Regions from separate parts of the Granulosicoccus sp. 3-233 genome, predicted to be linked through region 3. Evidence: predicted binding sites of a transcription regulator. Region 3 holds the regulator's gene; each other region holds the start of a gene.
What was found. Region 3 encodes FNR, which switches genes on or off when oxygen is low (the NO sensors DNR and NnrR bind a similar motif). Its sites were predicted from a motif close to TTGATNTANATCAA; they were not measured.
Positions count from the first base shown of each region.

Region 1 (4,219 bases), on a different contig from region 3:
TGATGGCGAGGCGCGACTGCGGGTGCTGCAACTGGCTGCTGCTCTGGAGCAGGGCTCCACGCATCCGCATGCTCATGCCTTGCGACAGGCACGGCTGGAAGCGCAGGGAAAATGGCTGGAGCAACCGGAGCAACAAGAACAATTGGATGCCCTGACCGAGTTGCAGCGGTGCGGTCTGGTGGCTACTCGCCTGTTGCACAGCGCGGGTCATGGTGTGGCGGCCGTGCTGGAAACTGATGACGCAACCCGCATGGGACTGTACCTGGGGTCGGCCAGATGGTGTGGCCTGTCCCCGCACGATATGCAGCAGTGGCAGGGGCAGGATGGTACAGAGGCGCAGGCTGCCAGCGAGGTGTACCTGGTTCTGCGACCCGTCGAAGACGGTGAGCATCCTGTTGAAGACAGCGCTACGGAGCTGGTGAGCGTTGCGGAACAGCTTGCAGAGAAGGCTACGGAGAGTGCTTCGAAGTGCGCTCGGGATAACGGCGCGGAAAAAACCACGGAGAAAACCACGGCGAATGACACGGGTAACGCTACAAGTAACGCCACAGGTAACGACACGGAGAAAGCCACTGAGAACGTGGCAGAGATCCGCATTTTGGCGCGCTTTCTGATCACGGACGCGCTGCGCATCGAAGCGCCGGCTCTGGTGACACGGTTGCAGCAGAAGGGCTTGACGGTGCATCTGTTATCGGGTGATCGATTGCCTGCGGTACGCCAGGCGGCAAGAACACTGGGTATCGAACGGTATTCTGCAGGCATGACGCCCGCAGACAAGCAAGCGGCCGTCGCCGACTTGCAGGCGACGGGTGCAACCGTGTTGATGGTCGGTGATGGCATCAACGATGCGCCGGTGCTGGCCAGCGCCGATGTCTCGCTGGCCGCCGGTGATGCGACAGCGTTGGCGCGTACGGCCGCCGATGTAATCTCCCTGTTGCCGGGCCTGGAGGGGCTCGAGGAATTGTTGGACAAATCCGTGCAGACCTTGCGTATCGTGCGTCAGAACCTGTGGTGGGCGGCACTGTACAATCTGACGGCCATCCCCTTGGCAGCGCTGGGGCTGGTGCCGCCCTGGGCTGCTGCCATCGGCATGGCCGGTAGCTCACTGCTGGTGGTGGCCAATGCCCAGCGGCTCTGGACTCGTGGCAGAACGCTGTCTGCGGATACCAATCCTTCACCGAGAATCCGCCTGTGGAATCGCTATTCCTGCTGATACCTTTATCCATCCTAGCAGTCGGCGTGGCGGTTGCCGTGTTTTTCTGGATGAATCACGACGGCCAGTTCGATGATGACCAGGGGCCGGCCTGGAGCATACTGCTGGACGATGATCGGCCGGATGCCGAAACATCGACCGAGGACACAGTGGCAAATGCCAAGGACGCAGATTCAGCGACGGCCAGCGATGACAGGGACACGCTTGCACAGGCTGAAGAATCGCCGAATACAGGCAACGGCTCAGCGCTGTGAGTCATCGATCGACGCAGGTCGTGTCACACTGACGCAGCCGAGAGTCAGCTTGGCAGACGCAGGTCACAGGTGTTGTGACGGAAATCCGGCACCTGCCGAGCGCGAGTGGACACTGTCGTTGATGTAGATCAAGTGCTCGTGACAGGCAGCCACGTACCATCATGTCGTTGGCATTTGCCATGCCTCCCGATTTTCACTCTGACACGGCAATCGTGCTGACAGGCATCTGCCCGAACCAGCACAGGGTCAGGATGAGAACAGGGGATCGAATTCACGCTGAGGGTTGCGATTAGATGAGTACTACCATGAACGAGGCGGCGGCACTGGTCGACTCTGAGCGGGAGGACTTGCAGGTAGAAAGCAAGGACACCTACAACTATAAAGTGGTGCGCCAGTTTGCGGTCATGACCGTGGTCTGGGGTGTTGTCGGCATGCTGGTTGGCGTCATCATCGCCGCGCAATTGACCTGGCCGGAGCTCAATGGCGGCGTGCCATGGATCAGTTTCGGACGCTTGCGGCCACTGCATACCAATGCGGTCATCTTCGCCTTTGGCGGCAGCGCCCTGTTTGCCACGGGTTACTATGTGGTACAGCGCACCTGCCAGGCACGACTCTGGGGGGGCTGGCTGGTTCCGTTCACGTTCTGGGGTTGGCAGGCAGTCATCGTTCTGGCAGCAATCACCTTGCCACTGGGAATCACCCAGTCGAAGGAATACGCGGAGCTCGAATGGCCCATCGATGTCCTGATCGCGCTGGTCTGGGTCGCATTCGCCCTGGTGTTCTTTGGCACCATCGTCAAGCGCAAGACCCCGCATATCTATGTCGCCAACTGGTTCTATGGCGGCTACATTCTTGCGGTTGCGGTTCTGCACATCGTCAACAGTGCCGCGGTACCTGTCACCATGGGCAAGTCCTACTCCGCTTATGCCGGTGTGCAGGATGCCATGGTGCAGTGGTGGTACGGCCATAACGCTGTAGGCTTCTTCCTGACAGCGGGCTTTCTGGGAATGATGTACTACTTCATCCCGAAGCAGGCGGGACGTCCGATCTACTCCTATCGCTTGTCCATCGTGCATTTCTGGGCATTGATCTTCACCTATATGTGGGCCGGTCCGCATCACTTGCATTACACCGCGCTGCCTGACTGGACACAATCGGTTGGCATGGTGTTTTCGCTGATTCTGCTGGCGCCCAGCTGGGGTGGCATGATCAACGGCATCATGACGCTCTCGGGTGCCTGGCACAAACTGCGTACCGATCCGATCCTGAAATTCCTGATCGTTTCCCTGTCGTTCTACGGCATGTCGACCTTCGAAGGTCCGATGATGGCGATCAAGACAGTCAATGCGCTGTCTCACTATACGGACTGGACCATCGGGCACGTGCATTCCGGTGCGCTGGGTTGGGTTGGCATGATCACCATGGGCTCCATCTACTACCTGATTCCGCGTCTGTTCGGTCGAACCCGCATGTACAGCGTCAGGCTCATCGAGATCCACTTCTGGATTGCAACCCTGGGTATCGTTCTGTATATCGCCGCCATGTGGATCGCCGGTGTCATGCAGGGGCTGATGTGGCGTGCCACCAACCCTGACGGAACGCTGGTCTATGCCTTCATCGAAGCGGTCAAGGCAACTCATCCGTACTTCATGATGCGTTTCTTCGGTGGTCTGCTGTACCTGAGCGGCATGTTGTTGATGCTCTACAACATGATCATGACCATTCGCCAGGGCAAGAACGCGGTTGCGGCAATTCCCGTTACTCAATCCGGACATGGACACGGTGCAGCCCCTGCGGCCGCCACCGTCGCCCAGTCCTGAACCCGGCAAAGACGAGACTGAAACATGAAAGTGACACACGAACTGGTCGAGAAGAACATCGGCCTGATGGTGATCCTGATCGTCCTGGTCATCTCCGTCGGTGGCCTGGTGGAGATCGTTCCATTGTTCTACCAGAAGTCCACCACCGAAGCGGTTGCCGGACTTGAACCCTACGATGCCATGCAACTGACGGGAAGGGATATCTATGTCAGAGAAGGTTGCTATAACTGCCACTCGCAGATGATTCGCCCGTTTCGCGCGGAAACCGAACGCTACGGACCTTATTCCGTCGCCGGCGAGTTTGTCTATGATCGACCGTTCCAGTGGGGTAGCAAGCGCACCGGACCGGACTTGCATCGAGTGGGTGGTCGCTATACCGACGAATGGCACAGGGTCCACATGAACAATCCACGTGATCTGGTGCCTGAATCCGTCATGCCTGCCTACCCATGGCTGGAGAAGACGGCACTCAAGCCCTCGGGTATCACGAAGAAGATGGAAGTGTTGCGCATGCTGGGACATCCCTACAGTCAGGAGCAGATCGATGCGGCGCCTGCAGAGCTGGAAGGCAAGAACGAGCTGGATGCCCTGATCGCCTATCTGCAGATATTGGGTACTGCGGGACGAGGAGTGCAGTAATGGGTATCACGGACATGAGAGTCATTGTCACTGTCGTCAGTTTCGTTGTCTTTCTGCTGATTGTGCTCTGGGCCTACAGCGGGCGTCAGAAGAAGCGATTCGACGAAGCGGCCAATCTGCCGTTCGCCGATGATGACATGCAGGAAAAGACGGTTGCCCAGTGGCAGGCTGCCAACGAGAACATGAATACCGATAAACCATCTGCCAGCCAGTCAGCGGGCAATACAGCATCAGATAAGGAGGCGTCGCATGGCTGATTTCCTGAGTGGCTTCTGGAGTCACTATGTAAGCAT
Region 1 is NZ_JBQYLE010000001.1:72,594-76,812, forward strand. Features, by position in the region: gene ACUNV4_RS00330 (heavy metal translocating P-type ATPase) at 1-1,213, shown strand, start outside; gene ccoS (cbb3-type cytochrome oxidase assembly protein CcoS) at 1,192-1,467, shown strand; gene ccoN (cytochrome-c oxidase, cbb3-type subunit I) at 1,773-3,287, shown strand; gene ccoO (cytochrome-c oxidase, cbb3-type subunit II) at 3,318-3,926, shown strand; gene ACUNV4_RS00350 (cbb3-type cytochrome oxidase subunit 3) at 3,926-4,183, shown strand; gene ccoP (cytochrome-c oxidase, cbb3-type subunit III) at 4,176-4,219, shown strand, end outside.
Region 1: a site for FNR is predicted at 1,586-1,599, ahead of ccoN (cytochrome-c oxidase, cbb3-type subunit I). Genes of this name have one in related genera too.

Region 2 (4,219 bases), on a different contig from region 3:
ATAGAAACTGCCATCTTCCTTGTAGAAAATGGCTGCCGAGGAATCCCAAGACTTCAACCTCTTTTCCAGCCCTTTGAGGCTGTCAGCCAGATCCGCAGTAACCTTGATGCCTTCCTCTGCCAGTCTGATGGCCGGCTGGATGACCTCGGCAAGACTCATGCTGCCATAGGCGTCCAATGCAGCCTGCATACCAGCGACCGTTCCTGGCACGCCTACAGCAAGCCCATGAAAGCGTGACAAATTGGAAACAGCGTCACCATTTTCATCCAGATACATGTCGCGAGTCGCACTGGATGGTGCCATTTCCCGATAGTCGATGGCTTTTGTCTCACCCGTCTCGGCATCATGAACCATCATGAAGCCTCCTCCACCCAGATTTCCCGCCCTGGGCAAGGTGACTGCCAATGCAAACGCCACTGCCACGCTCGCATCAACCGCATTGCCGCCCTCAGCCAGTATATCCAGACCTATTCGGGCCGCTACCTGCTCCTGAACCGAGACCATCGCCTGCCTGGCCCATACCGGGTGGATGCGATCTGCACCACTGTAAATGGCAGCTTCCTGGGCGAGAGTCACTTGTGAAGAAAACAAAGTTGCTGCCACACAGGCAGCCATTCCTAATCGTTGAATCAAGCCATCACCTTCAAATGTATTTGTCAATGTCGGGAAACGAATTTCCATGTGCATCACGCACGAACGCCTTGCAGTATAGGAGCTGTCGCGACCCTTTTGCCAGTAGGAGTTTATAACAGCCAGGACAGTTTCAGCCGTCTGTCCTGGCTGTTCATCGAAACGTTACTGCAAACCACTGGCATCAATGACACCTGCAGGACAACCTGGCGTCGTCAGATCCCCGGCCAGGATCAGATCGGCCACAGTACGATCAGGCTGAATGCGTCCTCTCAGGTTTATCGTGATCTCTTGCAGAAGCACACGTGACTGATCGCCCGTACAGTGGAATTGCACTCTATCACCAGCACCGCGACCAAACGCTTCATCGAATTTCTGCCGAATCTCCGCCGTATTCACGGATGTGCCGACATGCTCGGCCAGATAGCTGGCAACCACGGAATCGTTGATGACCTGAGTCAGTTGCAATGTATCGGCGAAGTACTCCTCTGCTCCTCCCCTACCGCGATGACAGGTTCCGTGCTTGATCCATTCATGGCGTTCAAGATGACTCGCCGTACCGGGCATGGCGATGCGTAGCCGCTCACGAGTCTCGGCACTCAGCATCGGATCCGGCAACAATTGCCACTGCCCATCCAGATCAATGGACTTGACGGAGTCGGCTACATCACAGTAGACATTGCCACGAGGTTGAGCCCAGAGGCCATGAATGGAAAGTTGCTGCTCCGTGATGGGAAGATTGCCATTATTCAGTTCAATGCATTCGGCCTTGTTGGGTCTTTTTTCGCAAAAGGCCGGTTGCCAACTCAATGCGAGGAGATTATCCCTTGATTCATCCGAGCCGTCATTGACGTCATCGCCATCGCCATCGCCATTATCTCCATCTCCATCTCCATCTCCATCTCCATCTCCATCTCCATCTCCATCTCCATCTCCATCTCCATCTCCATCTCCATCGCCATCGCCATCGCCATCGCCATCTCCATCTCCATCTCCATCTCCATCTCCACCTCCATCTCCACCTCCATCTCCATCTCCATCTCCATCTCCATCTCCATCGGTCAGTATCGTTTCCGTCCCGGCATCCACCACATGCATACCGCAGCTCACATGCACCCAACGATCTGCAGTAATCGGGGCATCCGGATCGATGATCTGAAAGTAGTCTCCGACCGGCTGATTCATGCCACGCAATTCGTAGGCGCGCATGGGCTCCGTGAAGCGATCTCCCGGGTTGCTCATGGAGTTCTTCGATTGATAGGCTTCGCAACGATCAATCGCAATGAAATAGCCGTTCAATGGTACAAAGGCTTGCGCGGAAAAGTATAGTGAGGTCAGCAGCAGGGGCAGGATCATTGATGGTTTCATGATGCACTCTCCGCTATCGGGTCAGCCTTGATGGTATGCCCTGATATCAGATGGGGGCAACGCAACAAAAGTCTTGCTCCGATCCCCTCGATAGAACTGAAAGGGGTCACCTCATCGGCTGGCTGGAACCGGATTACCTGCTCACGACCTCTTCGGTGTCGGGTCTCGGAACTCCAGCGGAAACATGCGCTGTGGTCCTATTGCAATATCAGCCAGTGAATACCGATCGAGAGTCTCGAGAAAGGCGTTGGTAGCTTCCAGCAAGGGCCCCGGCAAGGTACAGACCGGCGTAATGGGACAGAGATTTCCGGGTCTCTGGCATTCCACCAGGCCAAAATCCGGCTCCATCATGCGAACGATTTCACCCAGTGAAATCTGCTCCGCCGGCTTGCCCAGATACAGGCCGCCTGCCCGACCTCGCTTCGCCAGCAGCAGTCCGGCACGTGTCAAGGTGTTGACCACTTTCATGGTGGTACTGCGCGAGATGCCGTAGAACTCGACGACCTGGTCGATACGAAACAACGCTCCGTCTTTCTCCGCTGCAAACAACAGCACTCGAAACGCAATGTCACACGTGTCTGTCAGTCGCATGAATCCTCTCCGGCGCTATTGCTGACTCAAGGGCATGAGTCTAACTCATAAGAGTCATTTGACATGCATCTATCAATTCACCAAAATACATTCATCTAATATGCATCTTTAAGAGATTTCTACCATGCAACCCTTGTCTGAAAACACGATGAACGTCGTCAGCGCCACCGTCCCGGTCCTGGAAATCCACGGCGAAGCCATTGTTGCCCGGATGTACGAACGCTTGTTGCAGGATGCCGGAATACGCAGCTTTTTCAATCTGTCACATCAGAGCGGCAGTGCTCCCCAACACAAGGCATTGACTCACGCAATACTTGCCTATGCCCGGAACATACGCGAACCGCAGGTACTGACTGCAGCCATCGAGCGAATCGCACAGAAGCACGTGGCACTGAAGATCGAAGCGGCTCACTATGAAGCGGTAGGCAACTCCCTGCTGGCAGCCATCAGCGATGTGCTGGGTGAGGCTGCTAGCAGCGAGGTACTGAACGCTTGGGGTGAAGCCTACTGGTTTCTCGCTGGTGTTCTCATTGAACGCGAACAGTCAGTGTATGACGAACAGGCGAATCTACCGGGTGGTTGGTCAGGCTGGCGTGACTTTCTCATCACGGAAAAACGCGCGGAAACCAGCGAGATCACCTCCTTTACCCTGAGTCCGGTTGACGGTGCACCAGTACCGGCGCACAGGCCGGGACAGTACCTGACGCTGTTGCTGTGTATCGATGATGCAGCCAGTATCAGACGCACCTACTCCATTTCTTCAGCGCCCAATGGCCGCGATTTCAGAATCACCGTCAAACGTGAAGCTCAGGGAAAAGCGTCGACCTGGCTCCATGATGTTGCCGATACCGGCACGATCCTGTCGGTCGGTGCTCCGGCCGGTGACTTCTTTCTGGACCCAGAGAACACCTCAGAGGTAGTCTTGCTCTCCGGTGGTGTCGGCCTGACCCCCATGATTTCCATGCTTGAGGCCAATGCCAACAGGGCCTTGCCGATCACTTATGTTCACGCCGCCCGCAGCCGCTCACATCACGCCATGCAGGAGCTTCCTGCGCAACTGGCCACTCGATCAGTCGTATTCTACGAAGAAATCGATGATACAGAGGCTGTCGATGACAACACGGTGGTTCACGGCAGACTGGATGCGCAATGGCTTGCCGATAACACCCATATCCAGTCATCGGACTATTACATCTGCGGCCCGACAGGCTTCATGCAGGCAACAATCAACGGCCTGCGATCCATCGGTGTCCGCGATGAACGTCTGCACTATGAATTCTTCGGTCCGGCTTCCGAGGCCTTGTAATGGGTTCGTTCCGGACGATTGCCGGAACCGGCCTGCCCGTCACTCAGGCAGGCAGGCCGAAAAGATCCGCGAACCCAGCATTGTTCGTTCGCCGGGGAAATCTCCTGAACCCTCAGGCGACCGAGAGCTTCACATCGATGTTATTGCGCGTGGCGTTGGAATACGGGCAGACCTCATGCGCACGCTCTACCAGCTTCTCGGCTTCCTGCTTGTCTACTCCCGGCAATGACACCTCGAGCGCAATTTCGAGACCAAAACCACCTTCGGAACGCGGACCGATGCCAACCGTGGAACGGACTGTCGTATCCTCTGGAACCGATGCAA
Region 2 is NZ_JBQYLE010000009.1:165,579-169,797, forward strand. Features, by position in the region: gene ggt (gamma-glutamyltransferase) at 1-603, opposite strand, end outside; gene ACUNV4_RS21725 (ribonuclease T2 family protein) at 796-1,998, opposite strand; gene ACUNV4_RS21730 (RrF2 family transcriptional regulator) at 2,140-2,589, opposite strand; gene hmpA (NO-inducible flavohemoprotein) at 2,714-3,895, shown strand; gene ACUNV4_RS21740 (organic hydroperoxide resistance protein) at 4,008-4,219, opposite strand, start outside.
Region 2: a site for FNR is predicted at 2,648-2,661, ahead of ACUNV4_RS21730 (RrF2 family transcriptional regulator). Genes of this name have one in related genera too.

Region 3 (4,219 bases):
AAAAGCGATTCGGTGTCGGCCACCACCCGCTGACATCGAATCTGCTGCAATACGCGGTAGGGCTGGCAGGTACGCTGCCACTGGCAATGTTGTTCGAACCCATGCATGTCAGCGTTACCGTGCCGTTTCTCTTCGCACTGGCCTATCTGGTGCTGGGCAACTCCCTGCTGGCCATCAGTCTGCTGCTGATGATGATACGCCGGGGTGAAGCCACTCGGGTGTCTGCACTGTTCTTTCTGGTGCCGCCGGTCTCCGCCTTCATTGCCTGGCTGGTGCTGGGAGAACAGATGACGCCACTGGCCTGGCTGGGAATGGTCGTCGCTGCCATCGGCGTGTGGATGACCACACGCCGCAAGAAGGATCCGGCCGGTAAACCGGCACTTGACGCAACCGCCTGACAGTCAGATCAGCGTCTTGCCAAGTGCTCGTTCAACGGGAGAACAGGACCGGTGAGGTCATGTGTGCCAACAGGTGAGAGGTTGTGGCACCGATGACGAAATCGTACAACCGGGAATGTCCGAATGCTCCGGTGACGATCAGGTCGGCTCCGGTATCGGCAGCCTCGTTGAGTAGCTCGTCGCCAATCGCGATCTGACTCTTGGGGCGGTGCGATACGACGGTCCTGATACCATGCCGGTCGAGGTTGCATGCCAGATCGTGACCGGACTCCTTCATGGCACTCTCGGCGGTTGCGCCGGTACCGGTTATCCAGAAAATACGGGTTTCGTCGCCCTGTTGCATGAAGGGTATGGCGTCATGGGCGGCACGAGCGGATTCACCGGTGCCGCTCCAGCCGATCAGCGTACGTTTGCCGATGGAATGGATCTCTCCCACCCGGGGAATGACCAGCACGGGCCGACCCGAATGCTCGATGATTCTGCGCTGAGCCGATGCCAGTGCGGGGGAGTCAAGATCGGCATCTGTCTGTGACAGGATGACAAGGTCGACACAGCGCGCCTGTTCGGCTACCTGTTCACCCGTTGCGGCCACCGAGGTTTCTATCTGACGCCATTCGGCGACAAAGTCTTCCGCTGCCGTCTGTTTCTCGAAGGCCGCCTTGACACGCGCTGCCTGTGCCTCCTGACTTTCTCGCAGTTGTTCCAGAGCAGCGCCGGTCAACTGCATGGAGACACTGGCATACACTTCCATGTTCTGGAGTGCGTAAAGTCCGATGAGATGCGCATCGAACTGACGCGCGAGCATGATGGCTGTGGGCATCAGTCGCTCGGTTTCAGCCTCGTTGTTCAGATTGACGAGTAGAGTCTTGAAGTTCATGGTCAGCTATCCTCGTGTTGCCTTTGGTAGTCTGCGGACTACGGCCATGCAGAGAGTCTAGCGCTGGTATGGACAGGGGCCGTTGACTTGCATCAACAATGCGGTGCGGCGCTCAACCCTTGTGGCTACTGACCAGTTTGCGTAATTGAGGAATGTCCAGCAAGCTGATTTTCTTGCCCTGGGCCTCGATGACGCCTTGCTCCTGAAACTTCGAAAAGGCACGGGACACGGTTTCCAGCTTCAATCCAAGGTAACTGCCGATCTCCTGGCGGGTCATGCGCAGGATGAATTCGTTGGCGGCATAACCCAGGTGGCGGTATCGCTCCGACAGGTTCAACAGGAAAGCGGCGACACGTTCTTCGGCTTTCATGGTGCCAAGCAACAGCATGACATTGTGTTCGCGCATGATTTCACGGCTCATGACCTTGTGCAGTTGATGCTGCAATGGCTGGAAATCTCGCGCAATGCGTTCCAGCTCGCCATAGGGCAGTATGCACACTTCGCTGTCTTCCAGTGCGATGGCATCAACGCCATGCTGTTCGGTGGCAACGCCTTCAAAGCCCAGTAGTTCTCCGGGTATCTGAAAGCCGGTTATCTGATCGCGTCCATCGCTGGAGGTAATGCGCGTCTTGAAGAAGCCCGAGCGCACAGCATACAGAGCACGAAATTCATCGCCGACGATGAACAGGGGGTCGCCGCGCTTGACACGACGGCGCATGGCCACCAGTGCGTCGAGTTTTTCCAGCTCGGCAACCGGAATACCGCCCGGCACGCACAGTTCCCGCAAACTGCAAGTTGAACAGGCCGCAGCGAGTGAGCCGCCTGAGAGCAATTTTCCTGAGTGGGAAGTCGATGCCATTAGGTTTTCCATGATTGGCTGCTACGCTGGACGAACTGCGGGTTTTACCGCCTGTAAATCGTTGACAATAGTCAACAACAGTTCCATGTGCCTGCGTAATAGTAGCACCATGAAAACTGTCAAGCCGCACAATCGTCGGCGTGAGCTTTGCACCCGTGACGCTTCGCGCCGTTCCACCGTGTCCTATCCGGTGCAATGGCATGGAGATGATTCGGGCTCCGGGCCTGTCGGGCAGACTGCCTGCGACTGTGTCGAACGTCTGGACATGCGTGCACCGCGGTATACCAGCTATCCGACTGCTGACCGCTTCGTGGAGGCCTTTGGTCCCGAGGATCATGCGCGATATCTTGCGGCGCGAGCTCTGCAGCCAGCTGTTCCATTGTCCCTGTATGTGCACATTCCCTTCTGCAGTGCCTTGTGTTACTACTGCGCCTGCAACAAGAAGATCACTCAGGATTACGCCAAGGCCGAACGTTACATCGAGCACCTGATCAGCGAACTGTCGATGGTGGATTCACTGCTCAGCGGGGATCGCCGCCTGTTGCAGCTGCATTTCGGAGGCGGCACACCCACCTATCTGAAGAGTGTGGATCTGCAGCGGTTGATGAATGCCATTACCGAACGATTCAGTCTGACCTCGGCAGGTGAGTATTCGATGGAGATTGACCCCAGAACCGTCGATGAAGAAAAGATGAACGTGCTCAGGGAAGCGGGGTTCAACCGTCTGAGCCTGGGGGTGCAGGATTTCGATGTCGATGTGCAGGCAGCCATCAACCGCGTGCAGCCGGCCAGCCTGGTTGCATCGGTACTGGATACGGGTCGTCAACTGGGCTTCGAATCCACGAACTTCGATCTGATCCATGGTTTGCCAAGGCAGACCCTGGCAGGCTTTGCGCGAACCGTCGAAGAGGTCATTGCCATGCGTCCGGATCGCATTGCCCTGTACAACTACGCTCATCTGCCCAGTCGTTTCAAGGCGCAACGTCTGATCAACCCGCAGGACATGCCATCGCCCGAACTCAAGCAGGATATCTTTTGTCTGGCCAACGATCTGCTGGATTCCGCCGGGTACGACTACATCGGCATGGATCATTTTGCCCTGCCGGAAGACGGTCTTGCCAACGCACGTCGCACCGGTCGTCTGCATCGCAACTTTCAGGGGTATTCCACGCAACCGGATTGCGATCTGGTCGCTATCGGTGCCAGCTCCATCAGCCGGATCGGTAGTTGCTACAGTCAGAATCTCAAGGGCCTCAATGAGTACGGTGACCGGGTGTCGCAGAATATCCTGCCCACACAACGCGGCGTGGAACTGTCACGTGATGACATTCTGCGGCGCGCAGTCATCATGGCCATCATGTGTCAGGGTGAAATCGACAAGTCGACCTTCGAGATCGGCTATCTGATCGATTTCGACCAGTATTTCGAAGAGGAACTGCAGGCCTTGCAACCGCTGGTCGAATCGGGATACGTGCAGCTGGAAGAGCGCTGCGTGCGGGTCACAGCCCTTGGCAGACGCAAGGCTTTGCGCATGGTTGGCAGCCAGTTCGATCGCTACCTGCAACAGCATCAGTCAAGGTCGCGCTTTTCGACCATCCTGTAGAGTGGCAGTCGCACAGCCGCACAGAGTTTGAGAGAAGGTCGGCTGCGTGAATACGATGATCCGGCAGGCAGGCGCTCCTGCGTAGTGCTCGGCAGCTGCCCGGTCACGATGCCTGGAACCGGGCAGCGGTGCTGATATCAGGCCTGCTTTGCAATCTTGTCCTGCGTCATCGTATCGAAATCACTGGCATCGTGACGCTCATGCAGCTGCATGGCAGGGTCTCCCCAGGTGCAGTTGACCATTCGACCTCGTTTGACGGCTTCACGTTCGGCGATCTGCTCGGCCCAGCGCACAACGTTTCGATAGGAGGGAGTATCCAGAAATTCCGAGGCTTCGTAGACGATATCGAGCACCACCTGTCCATACCAGGGCCAGATGGCCATGTCTGCGATACTGTATTCGTCGCCGGCCATGTAGGTGTTGTCTGCCAGATGTCGATCGAGCACATCCAGCTGGCGTTTGGCCTCCATGGTGAATCTGTC
Region 3 is NZ_JBQYLE010000002.1:634,423-638,641, forward strand. Features, by position in the region: gene ACUNV4_RS07640 (DMT family transporter) at 1-398, shown strand, start outside; gene ACUNV4_RS07645 (universal stress protein) at 430-1,275, opposite strand; gene fnr (fumarate/nitrate reduction transcriptional regulator Fnr) at 1,388-2,146, opposite strand; gene hemN (oxygen-independent coproporphyrinogen III oxidase) at 2,244-3,737, shown strand; gene yghU (glutathione-dependent disulfide-bond oxidoreductase) at 3,875-4,219, opposite strand, start outside.